4 regions of the Lysinibacillus sp. GW823-FHT06C08 genome follow, and region 1 is predicted to be linked to each of the others. Evidence: riboswitches for the same ligand, from Rfam matches in the RefSeq annotation. Region 1 holds a riboswitch; each other region holds the start of a gene.
What was found. A riboswitch is a leader RNA that binds a small molecule or an ion and turns the genes downstream of it on or off. The one in region 1 is predicted to bind thiamine pyrophosphate.
Positions count from the first base shown of each region.

Region 2: linked by a shared signal. The riboswitch ahead of thiM (hydroxyethylthiazole kinase) and the one ahead of thiT (energy-coupled thiamine transporter ThiT) in region 1 are both predicted to bind thiamine pyrophosphate.
Region 3: linked by a shared signal. The riboswitch ahead of thiW (energy coupling factor transporter S component ThiW) and the one ahead of thiT (energy-coupled thiamine transporter ThiT) in region 1 are both predicted to bind thiamine pyrophosphate.
Region 4: linked by a shared signal. The riboswitch ahead of thiC (phosphomethylpyrimidine synthase ThiC) and the one ahead of thiT (energy-coupled thiamine transporter ThiT) in region 1 are both predicted to bind thiamine pyrophosphate.

Region 1 covers NZ_JBXAHN010000010.1:48,584-53,835, forward strand. Annotated here, with positions in the region: gene AC1Q6O_RS19625 (polyphosphate kinase 2 family protein) at 153-962, opposite strand; gene AC1Q6O_RS19630 (TspO-related membrane protein) at 1,181-1,876, shown strand; gene map (type I methionyl aminopeptidase) at 1,904-2,659, opposite strand; gene thiT (energy-coupled thiamine transporter ThiT) at 2,830-3,390, opposite strand; TPP riboswitch at 3,525-3,632, opposite strand; gene AC1Q6O_RS19645 (magnetosome magnetite crystal formation protein family) at 3,759-4,082, shown strand; gene AC1Q6O_RS19650 (small protein YxzF) at 4,138-4,260, shown strand; gene AC1Q6O_RS19655 (SbcC/MukB-like Walker B domain-containing protein) at 4,301-5,252, opposite strand, start outside.
Region 2 covers NZ_JBXAHN010000004.1:150,883-156,134, forward strand. Annotated here, with positions in the region: gene sppA (signal peptide peptidase SppA) at 1-530, opposite strand, end outside; gene mbcS (acyl-CoA synthetase MbcS) at 715-2,298, opposite strand; TPP riboswitch at 2,486-2,584, shown strand; gene thiM (hydroxyethylthiazole kinase) at 2,671-3,438, shown strand; gene thiD (bifunctional hydroxymethylpyrimidine kinase/phosphomethylpyrimidine kinase) at 3,426-4,250, shown strand; gene thiE (thiamine phosphate synthase) at 4,240-4,881, shown strand; gene AC1Q6O_RS12440 (alpha/beta-type small acid-soluble spore protein) at 4,955-5,173, opposite strand.
Region 3 covers NZ_JBXAHN010000001.1:577,783-583,034, forward strand. Annotated here, with positions in the region: gene AC1Q6O_RS02600 (vWA domain-containing protein) at 1-503, shown strand, start outside; gene AC1Q6O_RS02605 (VWA domain-containing protein) at 487-3,084, shown strand; gene thiW (energy coupling factor transporter S component ThiW) at 3,175-3,678, opposite strand; TPP riboswitch at 3,773-3,880, opposite strand; gene AC1Q6O_RS02615 (MFS transporter) at 3,932-5,128, opposite strand.
Region 4 covers NZ_JBXAHN010000011.1:13,835-19,086, reverse strand. Annotated here, with positions in the region: gene AC1Q6O_RS20085 (methyl-accepting chemotaxis protein) at 1-1,097, shown strand, start outside; gene AC1Q6O_RS20080 (AEC family transporter) at 1,422-2,351, shown strand; TPP riboswitch at 2,418-2,532, shown strand; gene thiC (phosphomethylpyrimidine synthase ThiC) at 2,678-4,456, shown strand; gene AC1Q6O_RS20070 (catalase) at 4,666-5,252, opposite strand, start outside.

The DNA.
Region 1 (5,252 bases):
AATATCGATAAAAATTTATACTACCTTCTCAAGCATCGGAAATTACGGGGGGGTACCCCTAGTTTTACCTTATTGTATGTAAAAAAAGATGCTGCTACAACTAAAACAGCTCATGTCTTCATGTCATAGCACCATCATTCATATTTTATCTTTTACTTCTTTTTCTCATTTAACACGTCCAGGCTAGATGACTCAGCATCCTCTAAATGCGCCTTGTCTAATACATTAGTTAAATGAAGTCCACGTTTCAATGCCTCTCGTTCAATATGTGCAAGCGTTTCTTGTAGCACCTGCACACGCGCATATTTTTTATCGTTTCCAGCTACTAAAACCCACGGAGCATTTTTCTTATCGGTCTTTTCAAACATTTCATTGGCAGCCTCCACATATTGCGGTGACTTTTCTCGATTACGCCAATCTTCGTCTGTCAGCTTCCAAGACTTGTATGGATTTTGTTCTCGTTCCTTAAAACGTTTTAATTGCTCTTCATCTGAAACATGAAGCCAGAACTTAATAATTATGTAGTCTCCCGCAGTTAAAATCTTTTCAAAATTATTAATTTCCTCATAGGCACGAGACCATTCGTCCTTCGTCGCGAATCCTTCAATTCGTTCTACTAATACACGACCATACCATGAACGATCGAAGACAGCGATTTGCCCGTGCTGAGGTAGCTTTCTCCAGAACCGCTGTAAATAGTTATAGCGTAATTCATGTGGCTGTGGAGCTGAAATTGGATGGACGACATAGCCACGTGGATCAACACGTTCAATTAAACGTTTTATCGCTCCTCCTTTACCAGCTGCATCCATACCTTCAAACACTAAAATTAAACCTATTTTATTCTTTAATAAAAATTGTTGGGCATTTAACATTTCATATTGGAGTACTTGTAATTTCTTTTTATACATCTTTTTATCTAGTTCAATAGATAGGTCTAAATTTTTTATGTTTTGCGTCATAAAGCTTCACTCCTTTAATCTGGATATATTCTTATTGTACTAAAGAAATAAATGGATGCCTATTGAGATGGTAAATTGTAGATAGTATTAGCAAAACAACACGATACATTGATGGAAATTTCCGTTATAATAAATTGAGTGACGGTACTATACTTATTTGTCTTTTCCCTATACAATCTAACACGAAGGGAGAGGAAAGCATGCCTCGGTTTTTATTGATGACAATTTCTTATATTGTCTCACTCATCCTAACCTTTTCATCCTTTTTCATGAAACTTAACGGTCAATCTTTTTTAGAAATTTCTAATCGTTTTTCGGTGGTATTTGCACCTGTTGATGGAAGTCATATAATTTGGATTGTCATTTATTTATTAATCGGTTATTGGTTAGTGATGAACATCAAAAAGACATCTATGAAACAGTCTGCGCTCTTTAGTTGCATAAATATTTTACAAGCATTAACGATATATGTATGGCATCATGAATTATTTATTGTTTCTCTCGGCATTACCTTACTCTTAGTCTTGTATTTATTTATGCTGTACAATACGTATCCAATTCATGACAAATCACTGTCGGGTCGTATTCCTTTCGCCATTTATTTTGCATGGATGACATTTATTTTTATCACAAATATTAGCTTTACGTTAACAGCTTATGGTTGGAACGGTTTTGGTCTAAGCACTCCTCTTTGGGCAGTTATTTTACTGACATTAGGTGGAGCCATTGCGCTACATATCCGCTTTCATCACTTTGATATCATGTATCCAAGTGTTTTTATATGGGCTTATATAGGAATCGCTTTACATAATGGTTTTGATGAGCTACTCGTAACAACAGCTGCATTATTTTTATGTGGTGTACTCTTAGTTGGTATTTTATTCATTAAAAAAAATCCTGCCTACCAAAAATAATTTGGTGTGCAGGATTTTTTTGTAATCCTATTCTTCGTCTAATGAAGTAAGGATAATTGGTTTATCTTTTGTAACAATTACTGAATGTTCAATTTGAGCAACAAGAGACTTATCAGGTGTAATGAATGTCCAACCATCACCAGCTTCTACAATATGCTCTGCTTTTGCTGAGATAAATGGCTCAACTGCAAGAACCATGCCTTCTTTCATAATCGTAGAGTCCCATGCATCGTAATAATTTAAAATGTGATTTGGTTCATCATGTAAAGAACGACCTAAACCATGGCCTGTTAAATTCATAATAACTGTTAAGCCATTAGCATTCGCTTCGCGCTCTACAGCTTTACCGATTTGATTTAATTTAGAGCCAGCCTTTACCTTTGTCATAGCACGATCAAAAGCATCTTTGGCAACACGACATAGTTTTTCTTTGTCTTCATAGCCTTCACCAACTACAAATGAAATACCCGTGTCGGCAAAGTAGCCATCTAAAGAGCCTGAAACATCGATATTGACGATATCTCCCTCCTGAATAACACGTTTACCTGGGATACCATGCGCTACTTCCTCGTTGACACTTATACAAGTATATCCTGGGAAGTCATATTCTCCTTTTGGTCCTGAAATGGCACCTGCCTCAGCAAACATTCGACCAGCAATTTCATCTAGTTCAAGTGTTGTGACACCTGGTTTTGTAGCAGCCTTCATCGCTTCACGAATCTCTGCACAAATGCGTCCAATTTTTTTAAAAGCTTCAATTTCTTCTTGCGTTTTTACAATCATGTATAACGTCCCTTTCATCTAATATCTACTCTTTAATATAACATAACTTTTTACGCGTATAACGCTAAACGCTTTAAATATTGTATGCCTGCCTTCTTGGCAAAGTGCTAAGAGCTCTATTCTCTTACGACTACATAAAAAACCCCTTCACCAATATGAAGGGGTTGGCATTATGCTTTACGTTGCATTAGTTGTGGAGCCGCTGTGAATAATAACGCTCCCACAATAGCTGTTAATACTGTTGCGGGCAGCATATAGGTACCATTATAAATAATCGAGTAGATCCACGCATTTTGATCGCCGGCATACTCTGCAAAAAATACCGCGCCAGCAGTAGTGTGCGCTGCATATCTCAAGAAGCCTGCAAATACAGTACCTACAATAATATAAAGCGCCATTTTTGTTTTGTTTAGTTGATTTGCTGCTTCCAGTAAAGGTCTGCGTACAATGGCCGCTAACCCTACAACTGTGAAAGCAACACCGTAATCTAATAAACCTTGAAGCCAGTGTACAATATAAGCTCCAAACATGGTTTGCATAACACCTACAAGCAAGCCTGTTGTTAGGCCAGCTACTAGACCCCAGCGAAATGCAATTAACATAATTGGTACCATAACAAGACTAACAGAGCCACCTTGTGCCCATACTTTAAAGGAGACCTGATCGAGCACGAGGCCAATCGCTGCAAATATTGCAATCTCCACTAGCATTAATAGTCTTTTTTTGTCCATACATATTCTCTCCTTTGTTCCGATGTAGGATACAAGAGCAGGAATAGAAATGCGCTGATTTGATTCGCTCTGACACCTTTTTATTCTTAAGAATGAAAAAACGATGTCAGGACAGAGCCTCACATCGTACAAGTGTCGGTTTCTATCCACATCCCTACGCAAGTGTTAGCTTACAGGTTCAAAGAGTCAAGGCATTACGTGCCCAGTCTCAGCTGACATCATCAGCTCCCCTTGTGGTCGTTACATCTGAATTTAATTTGAACACTTTCATTGTACGCAAAGCACGGAATGATTACAACCTCTTCCATACTTAATTTTTGAAACTTTACTGTTTTCCATGCGTAAATATTAAAAAAGGAGGTACAACTATGGAGAACCAAAAAATATTATCTGCCTTTAGTTATCTCAGTATTTTCTTTGCTCCTTTCATCGTACCATTAATTGTTTACTTCGTTACGAAAGATGCTGACATCAAAAGACATTCTATTCGCGCATTAGTGTCCCATCTAATTCCTTTCGTATTTGGGATCTTATTTTTCATTGTCTTTGTCTTTTCTACATTTAGTTTAGACCCCACTTCAAGTAATAGTACAGTCATGATCATTTGGTTCATTTCGTTCGCCATTTACGGAATTGTCTCGCTCGGAATTGTTATATGGAATATTATTCAAGCCGTTCGAGTTATCCGCTAATGTTTCATTTTTAAAATAAACAGGTAGAAGTAATTAAAAAGGAGCTGTGTTTTTGATGAAAGTATCAAAAGTAGTGAAAACCGCTGTTAAATTAGCGCCTATTGTTATACCAATCGTAAAAAAAGTGATGGCAGCAAAAAAAGGGACAACTTCTACAGTCAGTTCTCGAAAAAAATAAAAGGAGGGCGTATTTCCTTAAACCGGAAATACACCTTCCTTTATTTTATTTCAAAATGTGTTTGACTATGTCCATTCAATGTTTTTTCGACATGTAAAACGGCTGGCATCGCTGATTTTAATTCAGGCACATGAGAGATGACACCAATCATTCGTCCAGAATCTTGTAAATCGATTAATGTGTCTATTGCTTTATTTAATGATTCTTCATCGAGCGAGCCAAAGCCCTCATCAATAAACATGGTTTCAATATGAATATTGCCTTGGAAGCTTTGAATAACATCTGCCATTCCTAGAGCAAGGCTTAATGATGCATTGAACTTTTCACCACCAGATAACGTTTTAACATCTCGTAATTGATCTGTGTAAGCATCATATACATCAAGCCCAAGTCCACTTTGCTTGGCATGCTTTTCAAGCCTGTCTGAACGTCTAAGTTCAAATTGACCGTTAGATAAATGATAAAGACGAATATTGGCTGCCTCTGTAATTTGATCTAAATAATTAATTTGAATATATCGTTCAAAGGACAGTTTTTTCGAATTTTGCCCATTTAATAAGCCATACAGCTCCTTCACTCGACCTGCCTCACTCTCAAGTAAACGAAGCTCTCTCTCTGTTTCTTCTACTTTGTTGATGAAGCTTAGACATGATTTCGCAAATCCATCTATTTGTTGAAGTTGTTTAAAGGCATCCTCATAGGCGATTCTGAGATTTTCCACAGTTGCCTCCATCAGGGCTAAATCTTGCTCCTCTTTCCCTTGTAGATGTTTTTCTCCTTCTGAAATTTGAATTTGTAACGTATGAACATGTAACCTGTAGTCATTGCATGCCTTTCGAAGTTCCTCTAATTGAGTGGCACTTCTTTTCGCAGTTGCATAGTCTTCATAGTACACAAAGCCTGCTTCCTGCATGCTTATTGAAAACTGCTCACGCTTGTCATTCATTTTGAGCTTTAATTCTTCAAAATTCTGTTTGGCGATTTCCACAGCT
Region 2 (5,252 bases), on a different contig from region 1:
GATTGCATGATTACACCAATCGAGCCTGTAATTGTATCCCGATGGGCAAATATTTTATCTGCTGGAGCTGAAATATAATAGCCACCAGATGCTGCCATCGAATCCATCGATACATAAATTGGAATTTGTCGTTCTTCTTTAATTTTTAATAGCTTTTTATAAATTTCAGCAGATTCTTTTACCCCTCCACCCGGAGAGTTAACACTTAAAACAATTCCTTGAATCGTATCATCGTACAAAATATTATCCAATTGATCTAAGAAAAATTGATGATCATATGCAACAGGTTGCCATAGTGAACTTGATCCAATATCTTGGATTGTTCCATCTACCTTTAAATAGGCAATCCTTTTATCATAATTATCTCCTTCAATTACATTTTCATATACATCTAGGTTATTTCCTGCCATTAAACTGTCAAAATTACCTAGGAAATCTGCTTTAAATAGTGCAAAAATGGTATTAATCCCTAATGAAAACAGTAAAAGAACACCAGCCACTATTAATGCAACCCACCTTTTAACATTCATGTCTTTCCGCCTCCTTAACTCGTAATACGTATGACTTGCTCATTTGTTTCATTTTTTTGCAATAATATGCAAAAAGTTTTATTCTATTTATTTCCTCATAATACCTTACCTAAAAATATAAAAAAAATCAAAGTTCATTTCTTTGCATGAACTTTGATTTTCGACATTATTTCCTAGGAAATGATTATTGTACAAGATGTTTTAATTCTTGTTGTCTTAATTCAACACGTCTAATTTTACCAGATGCAGTTTTGGGTAACTCAGTAACAAATTCAATAGCACGTGGGTATTTATAAGGTGCCGTTAATGATTTGACATGATTTTGAAGGCATTGAATAAGCTCTTGATTACAATTAACACCATTATGAAGGATAATGAATGCTTTAACGATGTTCCCGCGAACTTTATCGGGACTTGCAATGACAGCAACCTCTTTCACAGTCGGATGCTTCATCAGCGCATCCTCTACTTCAAAAGGTCCAATTGTGTAACCTGAGGAAATAATAACATCATCTCCGCGGCCTTCAAACCAAAAATAGCCGTCCGCATCTTTATAAGCTCGATCCCCTGTTATATACCAATCACCACGGAATTGTAAATTAGTACGTTCAGGATCATTTAAATATTTTTTAAAAAGTGCAGGTGTTTCTCGATGAACAGCAATATCACCTACTTCTCCTATAGCAACTGGCTCGCCAAAATCGTCTATAATGTCAACCGTATTGCCTGGCGTAGGTTTACCCATCGAACCAACTCTTGCGTCCATACCAACCATAGTCCCTACAAGAAGTGTATTCTCAGTCTGACCATAACCATCTCGCACTTGTAGATGGAAAGTGTCTGAGAATTTTTTAATGACATCACTGTTCAATGGCTCACCTGCTGAAACAGCTTGTCGAATTGAACTGATGTCATACTCCTGTAAATTTTCAAGTGCTGCCATAAAACGATATTCTGTCGGTGTGCAACATAAGACATTCATCTTAAATTTTTCAAGCAACGCTAAATATGTTGCTGCATCAAACTTTCCTTTATAAACAAATGCAGTGGCACCGCTGCCTAAAATCGCGAGAAACGGACTCCAAATCCATTTTTGCCATCCTGGTGCTGAAGTTGCCCATACAATATCATTTTCTTGTACTCCTAGCCAGTGTGGGGCTGTTGTCCGTAAATGTGCATAGCCCCAGCTATGAGTATGCACAGCAGCTTTCGGGTTACCTGTTGTGCCACTTGTGTAAGCTAAAAAGGCATGGTCTGTACTTTTTGTTGGTGTAGAACTTATGTAAGTTGTTGGTTGCTTTCGCATTTTGTCTACTAACGGCTGCCATGGTTCATGTGCATTACCGATAACAAATTGCTGTATATTTTGTAAATTCCCTACTTGATCAAATTGCTCAATATAAGGCTCAAAGGCTACAACAGCTTTAGCATCAGCATGATGAATACGATACTCAATATCTTTTGTTCTTAGCATTTCAGAGCTTGGAATGATTATTAAACCCGCTTTTAATGCAGCAATATAGACAATGTATGCTTCTACTGAGCGTGGTACCATCACTAAAATGACATCACCTTTAGTTAATCCACTTTTTGTAAAGACATGTGCCGCCTGATTCGCTCTTTCAAGTAAATGTGCGTAGGTGATAAATTGTACATCAGAATGCTCATGATAAATAATCAATGCATTTTTAGTTGAATCCTTTGCATATTTTTCAAATTCATCTGTTATGTTATACCATTCTGGTGCTACTAATTCTTGTCTATTCATGGCAAATGCCCCCTTTTGTTAAGACACATTATACTCCTTTTCTAGTATTTTCAATGGTTTACACTTGATTTAAGTAAAGTCATGACAACTATCATGCTTAGCTATATGGCATCAGTCACGTTTTGTCGATAGGAAAACTTGCTATTGAATACATATGAAAAGTATGGTACATTTTGGTCAACTATAAGCAAGATTGCAGGGGGACTCATAAAGAGTTGAGAAGGTAAAACCTGACCCTTTGAACCTGTTAGTTAATACTGACGTAGGGAGCAATGAACATCGTTTTTTCAGATGAAAGGCTCTTTTTCGTGCATTTTTACGTAAAAAGGGCCTTTTTTGCATGCTTACGTCCACCAATAAAGGAGGACTAAAATGATTTTTCAAACAATTCGTCAACAACAACCGCTTATTCACTGTATAACTAATTATGTCGTGGCTAATTTCCAAGCCAATGGTCTATTGGCATTAGGTGCCTCTCCTGTCATGGCTGATGATAGCCATGAGGTGGAGGAAATGGTCGCCATTGCAGACGCTCTTTTAATCAATATTGGTACACTAAATGACCGAACAAAAGAATCAATGCTGTTAGCAGGAAAAAAAGCAAATACCCTTGCCATTCCTGTTATATTAGATCCGGTTGGCGCAGGTGCCACAGTTTATCGCAAGGAAACCGTACACCTATTACTTTCAGCTATACAATTTGCAGTCATACGCTGTAACAAGGGTGAGCTTGCGGCATTAGCCAATGTAGAATGGCAACAAAAAGGTGTTGATAGTGGTGAGGGATTTATTGCCATAGAGACTGAGGCTACACTATTGGCTCAACGCTACAACTGTATAGTCATTGTTACAGGCAAACATGATTTTATGACAGACGGTGTGCAGAGCCAATGGATTACAGGTGGAAATTCACAAATGACTGAAGTAACGGGTACAGGCTGTTTACTTAGCGCTATATGTGGAGCAGCCTTCTCTTCAGGAGATGATCCGTATAGCCAATTAGCGGAAACACTGACATACTATAAAAAAGCAGCTGAGTTAGCATCCGCATTTACAGAGGATATCGGGGATATTCAAATTGCTTTGCTTAATGCCTTACATCGTCTTTCAAAGGAGGGTGAGGCATCATGCATATTGTAACGACAATTGCAGGCTCGGATAGTGGCGGTGGCGCTGGCATTCAGGCTGATTTAAAAACATTTCAGGAATTAGGGGTTTTTGGCACCTCCGTTATTACAGCATTAACTGCTCAAAACACAATTGGTGTAACAGGGGTTTTCCCAATTGACGTTGACTTTGTTGAAAAACAATTTCATGCATTACTTGAAGATTTTTCGATTGCTGCGATTAAAACAGGGATGCTTTATTCCTCGGAAATTATTCAAGGTATTGCACACATTATTGACGATTTAAAAATCCCACTAATTGTTGATCCCGTTATGATTGCAAAAGGTGGAGAAAGCTTACTGCAGCAAGAGGCTATCGAGGCCATGCGCATGTCTTTACTTCCTCTTGCTACAATTGTGACACCAAATATACCAGAAGCAGAGGCACTTACGGGAAGAAAAATAAATCATTTCTCGGATATGGAGGAAATTGCTCAATGCTTTTTCCAACTAGGTGTTCAATGTGTCATCATTAAAGGTGGGCATCTACCCAATTCGTTATATGCAATTGATTATGTATTTATAAAAAATGACAAATCATTTTCCATGCAGTCTCCTCGTATTTCGACGGAAAACACACATGGTACAGGTTGTACATTTTCAGCAGCTATCACGGCTTTCCTTGGTCAAGGTTTGTCCATTGAAAAAGCTATTATCGAAGCTAAAAAATTTATACAATTAGCCATTATGCACGATTTAGACATTGGTAATGGTCATGGGCCCACAAATCATTTTGCTTATCAGTTGCATAAAGGTGCCTGCGAGGTGAAATTACTTGAAACGTGAAGATTTACAGCTTTATTTTATTATGGGTACAAGCAATGTTTCCCAACAGGAACCTTTAGCTGTACTCGAACAAGCGCTGCGGGCTGGCATTACTATGTTTCAATTACGTGAAAAGGGTCCTAATGCATTAACAGGATTAGCTTATGAGCAATTTGCCCGCCAATGCCAAAAACGATGTCAACATTACCGTGTGCCGTTTATCATTAACGATGATGTGGATCTAGCAGTTCGACTTGGTGCAGATGGTGTTCATATTGGCCAAGATGATGAACAGATTGCCATTGCACGTAAAAAAATGGCAAACCGGCTCCTTGGCGTTTCTGTACATTCACAGGAAGAGCTACAAACGGCTATTGACCATCATGCGGACTATGTAGGAATTGGACCTATTTTTGCCACAACATCTAAAAGTGATGCACAACCACCATGTGGCACAATTTTTTTACAGCAAGCTTCCAAATTGCAGCCTAACTTTCCCATTGTAGCCATAGGTGGAATAAATTGGACAAACGCTAATGTTGTTTTGCAAGCTGGTGCTGACGGAGTTGCTGTTATTTCTGCTATCTGTGACAGTAAGGATATTGAACAAACAGTATCCATGTTTAAGTCTTTATCTCGCATAAAAAAATGATTGATAAACAAACTAAAACCAGTGCCTTTTACGGTCACTGGTTTTGAGTTTATAAATGCTTAGTTAGCATTTATTAGTTGTTGTTGTTTGGCATACCTTTTAATTGAGATTCTGCCATTTGTACAAGACGTTTAGTGATTTCACCACCAACGGAACCGTTAGCACGAGCTGAAGCGTCAGCCCCTAATTGAACACCAAATTCTTGTGCAATTTCGTATTTCATTTGATCAAGTGCTTGTTGTACACCAGGTACTGCAAGCTGGTTTGAACTGCGGTTGTTGTTTGAAGCCATGTTTCTCACCTCCTTGTGAATATAGAATGTGCGTTATTAGATTTTTAATACAAAAAAAATAAAGGTAAAATGTACCTCT
Region 3 (5,252 bases), on a different contig from region 1:
TTGGAGAACAGCCGTTTATACAGCGCTCTCCTAAAGGGGATATCGTCGTCTTAGCAGATATTGCAGATACGGATTGGCCACTACACCCATCATTCCCGTTATTCTTATGGAGTACTGAACAGCAGTTATCAGAATCCATTGGTTCACTCGGTATTTTCACACCAAATGAACAAAGAGTAGTAGCTTTAGCGCAGGAAGACTGGAGTGTATATTCACAAGAAGATGAATTTCTATCATTGGTTACGGATGGTATGCTAACTGCGCCAACAAAACCTGGCATCTATTTTGTGCGTTCTAATAATGAAGAAAAACATTTTATTGTACAATTGCAGGCGCAAGAACGTGTTATTGAACAAGGAACAAGCTATACATTAGGGGATATTTCTGATAACGGAAAGGCTGAGATTTCGAAGGCTTCTTTTGTCCCTTGGCTAATTCTTATTATTTTAGTTTTACTTGTTTCAGAGTGGGAGGTGCAACGACGTCGTGGATTTACGAATTGATATGCCATTAATATTGTTGCTATTACTTCCATTACTCATCTATTTTGGTTGGACCTATTGGCGAGAACGACAGCGACTAAAAAAGAGTCATGCTATCGTACTTATGATTCGCATGCTAGCGGTAGGCTGTTTAGTTTTCGCATTGGCAGGGCCGTATCTTTTATTACCTATAAAAGAAGAACAAATCGTGTATCTAATTGACCGCTCAGCTTCCATGAATGGGACTGAAGATGAGATGGTACAGTTTATACAGGATAGTTTACAATCGAAAAAAGACGAACAGCTTGCAGGGCTGTATTCATTCTCATCAACATTACAAACAGAAGCCATTATGACTAAAACATTAAAGGAAGTACCAAAGTTTACGGAAATAAAGGCTACTGATCAAACGAATATAGAACAAAGCCTGCAACTTGCCACAGGTATTATAGATCCGAAAAAAGCAACACGCTTTGTGCTCTTAACGGACGGCAATGAGACAAAGGGCAATGCTTTAGATTTCGCCACGAAGTTTAAAGGCTCCAATATTAGTGTGGATGTTGTGCCCTTTAGTCAGCCTGTTGTGAATGATGTTTCATTAATAAGCTTTGTGTCCCCACAAGTTGCCTATGTGGGTGAGCAACAACAACTGGTAACAGAAGTGCATGCAACAACAGCTGGACAAGGCGAGCTATTATTATATGAAAATGATGAACTGATTCATCGTGAGGCAGTCGAGCTAGCCGAAGGAACGAATATGTTTACCTATAAACATGCAGCGACTGGTGAAGGGCTGGTGAAATATGAAGCCGTTGTTCAAGTAGGACAAGACGCAATATTTGAAAACAATAAATTAACAAGTGTCACAATGGTACAAAGCGAACCACATTTACTCATTGTGAATGGCTATGAAACAGCTTCACCAATAGCGGCGGCACTTGGTCAGCAATCAATAGCCTATGATATAAAATCACCTGAAAGCTTACCAAATGAACTCTCTAGTTATTTGCAATATAATGCCATTATTTTCGATAATGTACCAGGACATTTAGTCGGTGAGGCGAAAATGAGTGTGATAGAGCAAGCAGTCAAAAACTTTGGTGTTGGTTTTGCAATGGTTGGTGGAGAAAATAGCTTTGGTTTAGGTGGTTATTTTAAAACGCCAATTGAAACATTATTACCTGTTGAAATGGAAATTAAGGGGAAAGAACAATTACCTTCATTAGGACTTGTCATTGTACTAGATCGCTCTGGTAGTATGTCAGGATCCAAGCTAGAGCTTGCAAAGGAAGCAGCAGCACGTTCAGTTGAAATGCTACGTGATGAAGATACATTAGGATTTATAGCATTTGATGATCGACCATGGGAAATTATAGAGACTGGTCCTCTGAACAATAAAGAAGAGGCAGTGGATACCATTTTATCTGTTACACCAGGAGGCGGGACAGAAATCTATGGTTCACTTGCAAAAGCATATGAAAACCTAGCAGATATAAAACTGCAACGTAAGCATATTATTCTTTTAACGGATGGACAATCACAGCCAGGAAATTATGAAGATTTAATTGAACAAGGAAAAGATACTGGAATAACTTTATCAACAGTGGCTATTGGTCAAGATGCGGATGCTAACTTATTGGAAGCTCTGAGTGAGATGGGAAGCGGACGTTTCTACAATGTTATCGATGAGCAAACTATTCCTTCCATTTTATCTCGTGAAACAGCTATGATTTCCCGTACGTACATTGAGGATAACCCATTTTATCCAATACTCTATCATGCAGGGGGATGGAATACGCTATTTGCCAATGGCGTTCCACAAATGAATGCTTATATCGGAACAACCGCAAAGCAGGGTGCTACCGTCGTGGCTGAAAGCGAAAAAGAAGATCCGGTGTTAGCACAATGGCAATACGGTCTTGGCAAAACATTCGCATTCACTTCTGATTCAACAGGAAAGTGGTCGGGCGACTGGGCAAGATGGCAAAACTGGGGCACATTTTGGCAAACGCTTATTTCACAAATGCTCCCAAGTTATAATGATGTTGCCTATGATGTAAGAATAGAATCAGATGGGTCCTTTATGATTACAGATCCTACAAATGAAGCAGCCTTTTTAGATATTGTTGCGGTTAATGAAGCTGGTGAAGAGTTAGACACACAGCTTGAAACTATATCAGCCTCTCAGGTGCGTGCTGTAGTACAAGCTGACCCGGGATTAATCTTCTTCCGTATCGCTGATGAAAAGGAAACGATTTATCAGGCTGGATTAAGTGTTCCCTATAGTGCTGAGTATGAACTTCTTCCTGCTAATGATAAATTAATAGAAGAATTAACCGAACAAACTGGTGGTGCTATTTTAAAAGAACCACAAGAAGTGTTCCGTGACTTTACAAAGCAAGGGGCGGATCGTCAAAACATTGCGACATGGCTTCTCCTTGCAGGTATGCTCTTATTCTTTATTGATATTACAATAAGACGCTTTGGCTGGAATTTCCTAACGAAGCCGAAGAAAAAGGAGCAAATTGTAGAGAATCACCCCGTACAGGCAGAAAACACGAACGTGGCACAATTATTAAAGGGTATGAAAAAACGCCAATAATTTAGTTAGATGAAAGCAGTGCGAATTATTTCGCACTGCTTTTTGTATATGCATGGAGACAAATCCTCTAAGTTATATCAACAACGTTATTTAATAAAAAGAGCGGGAATTAAAATATTTTACTAGCACGGTTTTACGCAAACTGCTAGCTACTACAATACCTAAGATTGCTCCAATTGAACTTGATATTAAAAAGGCAGGCATGAAAAATAAGGCCGCTACGGATGTCCCCATAAGTAACTTTGCATAGGGCACTGCTACAAGCGATGCGAGAAGACCAGTGCCGATCACTTCACCCATACCAGCTAGCCACATTTTACTGCTATATTTATAGGCAAGACCTGCGCATAATGCTCCAATAATACTACCAGGAATGGCTAACAGTGAGCCTGTTCCTGTAAGGATACGAATGATAGCCGTAACAAAGGCAACTACAACTGTAGGTACGGGTCCAAGTATAATGGCTCCTATTACGTTAATAGCGTGCTGCACAGGGTAGGCACGAGCAATCCCAGTTGGAATGGAGATGAACGTAGAGCCTGCAACGGCAATCGCTACTAATAAAGCCATAATTGTTAATTTTCGAATAGACATGATAGGTGCGCTCCTTTTCGTTTTAGCCACTAGGAAAATGAAAAAAGCCGCTTCCTTCAAACGACAGGAAGCGGCCTTGCTTATACACTGAAAATAGCAAGAAGCGCCACTTCCCTCCGCTAGCATGAACTAGATCAGGTTCGAAGGGTCCGTATATAACCATATACGTCTCAGCCTTTAAAAGACTCCCCTAGTGGTAAGTATTTTTTAGAAGTGTAACATACTTCAATCAATAGTCAATAAGCTTTGATGATTAGTGTGAATCTGGATGCATAAGCTGTGGTGCCTTTTTCAATGTCCAAATCAGGGCAAGGAAGAAGCAGGCTAATAAGATAATGGCACCAAAAATATAAGGACTATTCATATTCCAGTCAAATAAGAAACCAGCTAAAGCGGGTCCAATCATATTTCCAAGACTCATATAGGCATTGTTCAAGCCGGCTGCAAACCCTTGCTCTGTTTCAGCAAGTTTTGAGATGAGTGTATTAACAGCTGGACGAATTAATGTTGTTGCCGTAGAGAAGATGGTTGCTACAACTAATATTAGTGCAAAACCTGAAACAAATAATATTAAGAAAATAGCAATGGAGGCAATAAATAAATTGACCAAAACTACTTTCATTTCACCAAAGCGTTTAAAGAGTGGCGTTATGATAAACATCTGTACAATTACCCCAAATGCTCCACCAACCACTAGAATGGTAGCAATATCGCCAGGTGAGTAATTAAATTTTTCTGTCACAAATAGTGATAAGGTTGTTTGGAAGTTAGCAATCCCAAATGAGAATACCATCATAATAATTAACATAACAAAATAAGGCATATGTACAGAGCGAGCCATCTGTTTCACCAGATTATCTTGCTTTTGTCTATTTTGCGCAGTATTTGGCTTTGTAGATGGTAATAAAAAGTACGATAAAATAGACGCTAAAATGGCGGCAGCTCCCGCCATGAAAAATGGAAAATGTAAGCTAACCTTTGCGAGGAAACCACCAATTCCAGGGCCAATCATAAAGCCGAACGACATTGCAGCTCCTAACATACTCATTCCTTTTCCGCGTTCTTCATAAGTTGTCACGTCTGCTACAAAAGCCATAATAGGAGGTGCAACAAATGCAGAGCCAAGGCCACCTAAAAAGCGTGCCAAAAAGAGCATCCAAACATCTGTAGAAAGGCCAAAACCGATTTGTGCAAGTCCTGTTAGTATAAGACCGAAAATAATTAAATTTTTCCGCCCATACAGGTCAGAAAGATTCCCAGCAATTGGAGAAAATACAAATTGTGCCAAGGCGAACGTTGCAATAAGCATGCCTAGAACTTGTCCTGCTGCTCCAAATATTCTTAAATATTCCGGCATTACAGGAATAATAATTCCAATACTCCCCATTGCGATAAACATATTAAACATTAATATATACAAAGCCGCCTTATTGGACTTCTGCTGGGTCATCGAAAAACCCCCTTTATGTAATCAAATATAGTACAGTCTATCATAAAGAATTATGGCTGGCTAATAGTTGAGATTGCTGTAACTGATCCAATCGTTAGAATGGTTTTCCAGAAAAGTTTTTTTC
Region 4 (5,252 bases), on a different contig from region 1:
TACTATTTATTTACAAACAGTTAAAGCCGCTCAAGTTTTTACGTGCTTCAATTGAAACAGCAGCAGCAGGTGATTTAACACAAATGGTAGAGGATAAATATATTAAACAAGATGAAATTGGGGCAGTCGCATTGGCCTATAATAATATGTTGGATAAAACTAATAGTGCTATTAAAGCGGTGTTAAACTCCACGACTCTATTGAACCAATCTTCTAACCAGGTACATGAGGCGTTTAATGAAATCGTGTCCTCTAGTCAAGAGGTATCAGTAGCCATTAATGAAATTGCACAGGGTGCATCGAAGCAATCAGAGGATACTGAAGAAACGAACTATCGTATGATGGATTTATCGGATCAAATAGACGCTATTACTGCGCTTTCGAATGAAATGGACGATTTATCCAACAAGACAAATGTGACAACAGAAAAAGGCATGCAAGAGGTTCTAAGTTTACATGAACATAATATAGAGACGAATGAGATGAACAGCCGTATTCAGCAGCAAATGGAATCGCTAGCTTCTAATATTGCCAATATTAATCAAATTATTGCCTCCATTCAAAGCATTACGGAGCAAACTAATCTATTAGCTTTAAATGCAAGTATTGAGGCTGCACGAGCTGGTGAGCATGGAAAAGGTTTTGCTGTCGTGGCGGAAGAAGTAAGAAAGTTGGCAGAGCAATCAAAAACTGAAACAGAAATTATTAAAAGCACGGTAGAAAGTATTTTAGAAAATTCTCAGCAAACAGTTGCAGTCATTGCATCAAATGCAGACTTAATGCAATCTCAAAATGAGTCCGTACAAAGCACGCAATTGGCCTTTAAAGATAATAGTGATTTGTCACGTGCAATTGCAACTTCTATTAGTGAACTAATGACACAGTTGTCTACTATGTTAGAGCATAAAAATCAAGCGATTATGTCCATTCAAAGTATATCGGCTATATCAGAGGAAACAGCGGCCTCTGCTGAGCAAGTAAGTGCCTCTGCAATGGACCAACAAGCAGAATTGCAAAAAGTGGCAGAGTCTATGCAAAATATGAATGATATCTCTAATGAACTGCAAGAGGTAGTTAATCTATTTAAGCTTGCGTAAAGAAAAAGGCTACCTAAAATCTAAAGGTAGCTCAGACTGTTGATAAAAGGAATCGAGAAGTTCATGCTCGATTCCTTTTTCATTTTTACTTCATGAAAAATAATTCTTTGCTGCCTAATCATACATGGCCATGAATGAGTTTTGGTAATTCTTACATTGTGTACATTGTTCTCGTTCATTGATTTGATTTTTTGAATCTTTTCAACCATAGGAACAAGGCGCGCCCCGTCCGTAGTGGAAATCAACGGTTTTAATTATGAAAGTAAGTGTCATTGACCAAGTGCATGATCGACACTACTATTAAAAGGGAGGGGGGACATCAATATGGTGTATCTTGGAATGATTTTCTTTCAAATTGTCGCACCTATTTTAGTATTACTTGTACTAGGTGCTATTCTACAAAAGAAATTTCGCTTTAATTTAAAAGCATTATCACAGCTTATTACATATTGTTTTATGCCAGCCGCTGTATTTATTAATTTATATGAGACGAATATAAAGCTGTCTGTTCTAGGAGAAGTCGGATTGTTTGTTGTACTTTTTATCGGTAGTCAAATGCTGCTTAGTCACTTTTTAGCGAAAGGGCTTGGCCTCGCCAAAACTGAGGCGGCTGTTTTTAAAAATAGTGTAGTACTCATTAACTCTGGGAACTATGGGATTCCGGTAGCTCAAATGATTTTTGCCACTCAACCTATTGGTGTAGCCATCCAGGTTATACTCGTTATCTTTCAAAACATGACAACATATACGTATGGTTTATATAATTTAATTTCCTCTACTAAATCGGGCATGGCGATTTTTAAGGACTTTATAAAAATGCCTATTATTCACGCTTTAATAATCGGTGTGGGCATGAATTATTTTGATATTGGCATTCCGCAGTTTATTAAAATACCAATAGACCATGTAGCAGATGGTTTTATTGCCGTTGCATTAATCACGCTAGGCGCCCAATTGTCTCAGATGGAGATCAAAACGATGTTTAATAAAACAGTATTCGTCAGCTGCTTCACGCGATTATTTATCGGACCAGCCGTGGCTTTAGTCATTATCTATACGCTGGGTTTAGATGGGGTTGTGGCACAATCATTATTTATAGCAAGTGCTTTTCCCACATCCCGCAACAGTTCAAGTCTAGCATTAGAGTATGATGTAGAGTCGGCAACAGCTGCACAAACCGTTTTATTCTCAACCATTGTGAGTTGTATAACGGTCACGATTGTGATTTATATTGCGGATGTAATGTTTACCTAATAGAAAATATTTAAATGATAACTTCCATCTCTTAGCAATATCTGCTACACTAGCATCAAACTGAATAGTATTAACTAGGGGGGTCTGATGAGTCAGGCTGAGAGGGAAACGCATAGAGGTTTCTTGACCCTTTGGACCTGATCTGGCTCATACCAGCGTGGGAAAGTTAAGAAGCTATTGCCTATTACGTGCAATCAATAGACCCTTTACATTCATGGCCGGATCCAATTATTATTTTGGATTCGGCCTTTATTTATTTTATTTGATTGTTGGGTGAGCTAGATTCGGTCCTTGCCTATAATATATTTAAGGGAGAGAAGTAGCTCATGTCAGCAATTAGTGAAAAGAACATTACGATTATGTCTAACTTTGAAGGAAGTAAAAAGGTTTATGTGGAAGGATCTCGTCCAGATATATTAGTACCAATGCGTGAAATTGCATTAAGTCCGACGACTGGTAGCTTTGGAGATGAAGAAAATGCCCCGATTAGAGTGTATGATACGAGTGGACCATATACAGATCCGGCCTTTCGTGTGGATATTACAAAAGGCTTACCTGCTTTACGAAGTCCTTGGATACAAGAGCGAGGGGATGTTGAGGAATACGGAGGACGTACGATTAAACCTGAGGATAATGGTTTTCGTCGTGCTGATGATCCACGTATCCATGAAAATGTCTTCCCGGAATTGGTGAGAAAGCCTTTACGTGCAAAGAAGGGTAGAAATGTCACACAGCTTCATTATGCTAGAAAGGGAATTATTACACCTGAGATGGAATTTGTAGCGATACGCGAAAATATGGACCCAGATTTCGTACGTTCAGAGATTGCAGCAGGCCGAGCTATTATGCCTTCCAATATTAATCATCCAGAGGCAGAGCCAATGATTATCGGTCGTAATTTCCATGTGAAAATTAATGCGAACATTGGAAATTCAGCCGTATCATCCTCGATTGCAGAGGAGGTCGAAAAAATGACATGGGCTACACGCTGGGGCGCTGATAATATTATGGATCTATCAACTGGCAAGCATATTCATACAACGAGAGAATGGATTATTCGAAATGCTGCAGTACCCGTTGGGACAGTACCAATTTATCAGGCATTAGAAAAAGTGAATGGTGTGGCTGAGGATTTAACGTGGGAGGTGTACCGTGATACGCTTATTGAACAAGCGGAGCAAGGGGTAGATTATTTCACTATTCATGCAGGTGTCCTTTTACGTTATGTCCCTCTTACCGCAAACCGTGTAACGGGTATTGTGTCTCGGGGTGGGTCCATTATGGCGCAGTGGTGCTTATACCATCATCAAGAGAACTTCCTCTATACTCATTTTGAGGAAATATGCGAAATTATGAAAGCTTATGATGTAGCCTTCTCATTAGGAGATGGCTTACGCCCAGGGTCAATCGCGGATGCTAACGATGAAGCACAATTCGCGGAGCTGGAAACATTAGGCGAATTAACGCAAATCGCATGGAAGCATGATGTTCAAGTAATGGTGGAAGGGCCAGGTCATGTTCCAATGCATTTGATTAAAGAAAATATGGACAAGCAATTAGAGGTTTGTAAGGAAGCTCCCTTCTATACATTAGGTCCATTGACAACAGATATTGCGCCAGGTTATGACCATATTACATCTGCTATTGGAGCGGCGATGATTGGTTGGTTTGGAACTGCTATGCTCTGCTACGTGACACCGAAGGAACATTTAGGTTTACCTAATAGGGAGGATGTTCGAGTAGGGGTTATTACTTATAAAATTGCTGCACATGCTGCAGATTTAGCAAAGGGTCACCCAGGTGCACAGCAACGGGATGATGCACTGTCAAAAGCGCGTTTTGAGTTCCGCTGGCGCGATCAATTTAACCTTTCTCTTGATCCAGAGCGTGCAGTAGAATATCATGATGAAACATTGCCAGCAGAAGGAGCCAAAACGGCTCATTTTTGTTCAATGTGCGGGCCTAAATTTTGTAGCATGAGAATTTCCCAGGATATTCGTAATTATGCTAAAGAAAAGGATTTAAATACAACAGAAGCCATCCATGAAGGTATGAGGGAAAAGTCAGCGGAGTTTAAAAAGGCAGGTAGTCAAATCTATCAATAATAATAGTGCGAGGCTTGTGTTTATTTACTAGACACAAGCCTTTTTTTATGTTGGTTTCACAACTTAATAGGGGAGATGAATAAAAGTAATATATGCATTTGCAAATAGAAGTGAACGCTTGAACCTAGACGAATACAAAAAAGCTCCACGTGAATTATACATTCACATGGAGTAAAAGTTGGATTTGGATATCAATAATAAGTGGAATATTAAACGTTTGTTGGTTGTTTTACGTATGGATTTGTAAGATCCATACCTTCTAATGAAAGACCCATTGCTTTTGCAACACCTTCACCATATGCTGGATCAGCTAAATAGCAGTGAAGAATGTGACGGCGTTTGATGAATTCCTCAACAGAAGCCATATCATTAGCCGTATTTTCAAATAGACGTTGTTGTTCTTTCGCAGTCATTAGGCGGAAAAGTTTACCTGGTTGCTCGAAGTAATTACTATCGTCTTCACGGAAATCATGAATTCCTGCATGACCATCGATGTGTAACTCAGGCTCTTTATGGTCTAAATTATGTTCCCATTCACCATAGCTATTTGGTTCATAGCCTAGTGTTGATCCAAGGTTGCCGTCAAAACGCATAGAGCCATCTCGGTGGAAAGTACGGAATGGACATTTTGGTGCATTAACAGGAAGCATATAGTGGTTTACACCTAAACGGTAGCGTTGTGCATCCGCATAGGCAAAGATACGACCTTGTAACATTTTATCTGGTGAGAAGCTAATACCAGGGACGATGTTAGATGGTGCAAAGGCAGCTTGTTCCACTTCTGCAAAGTAGTTGT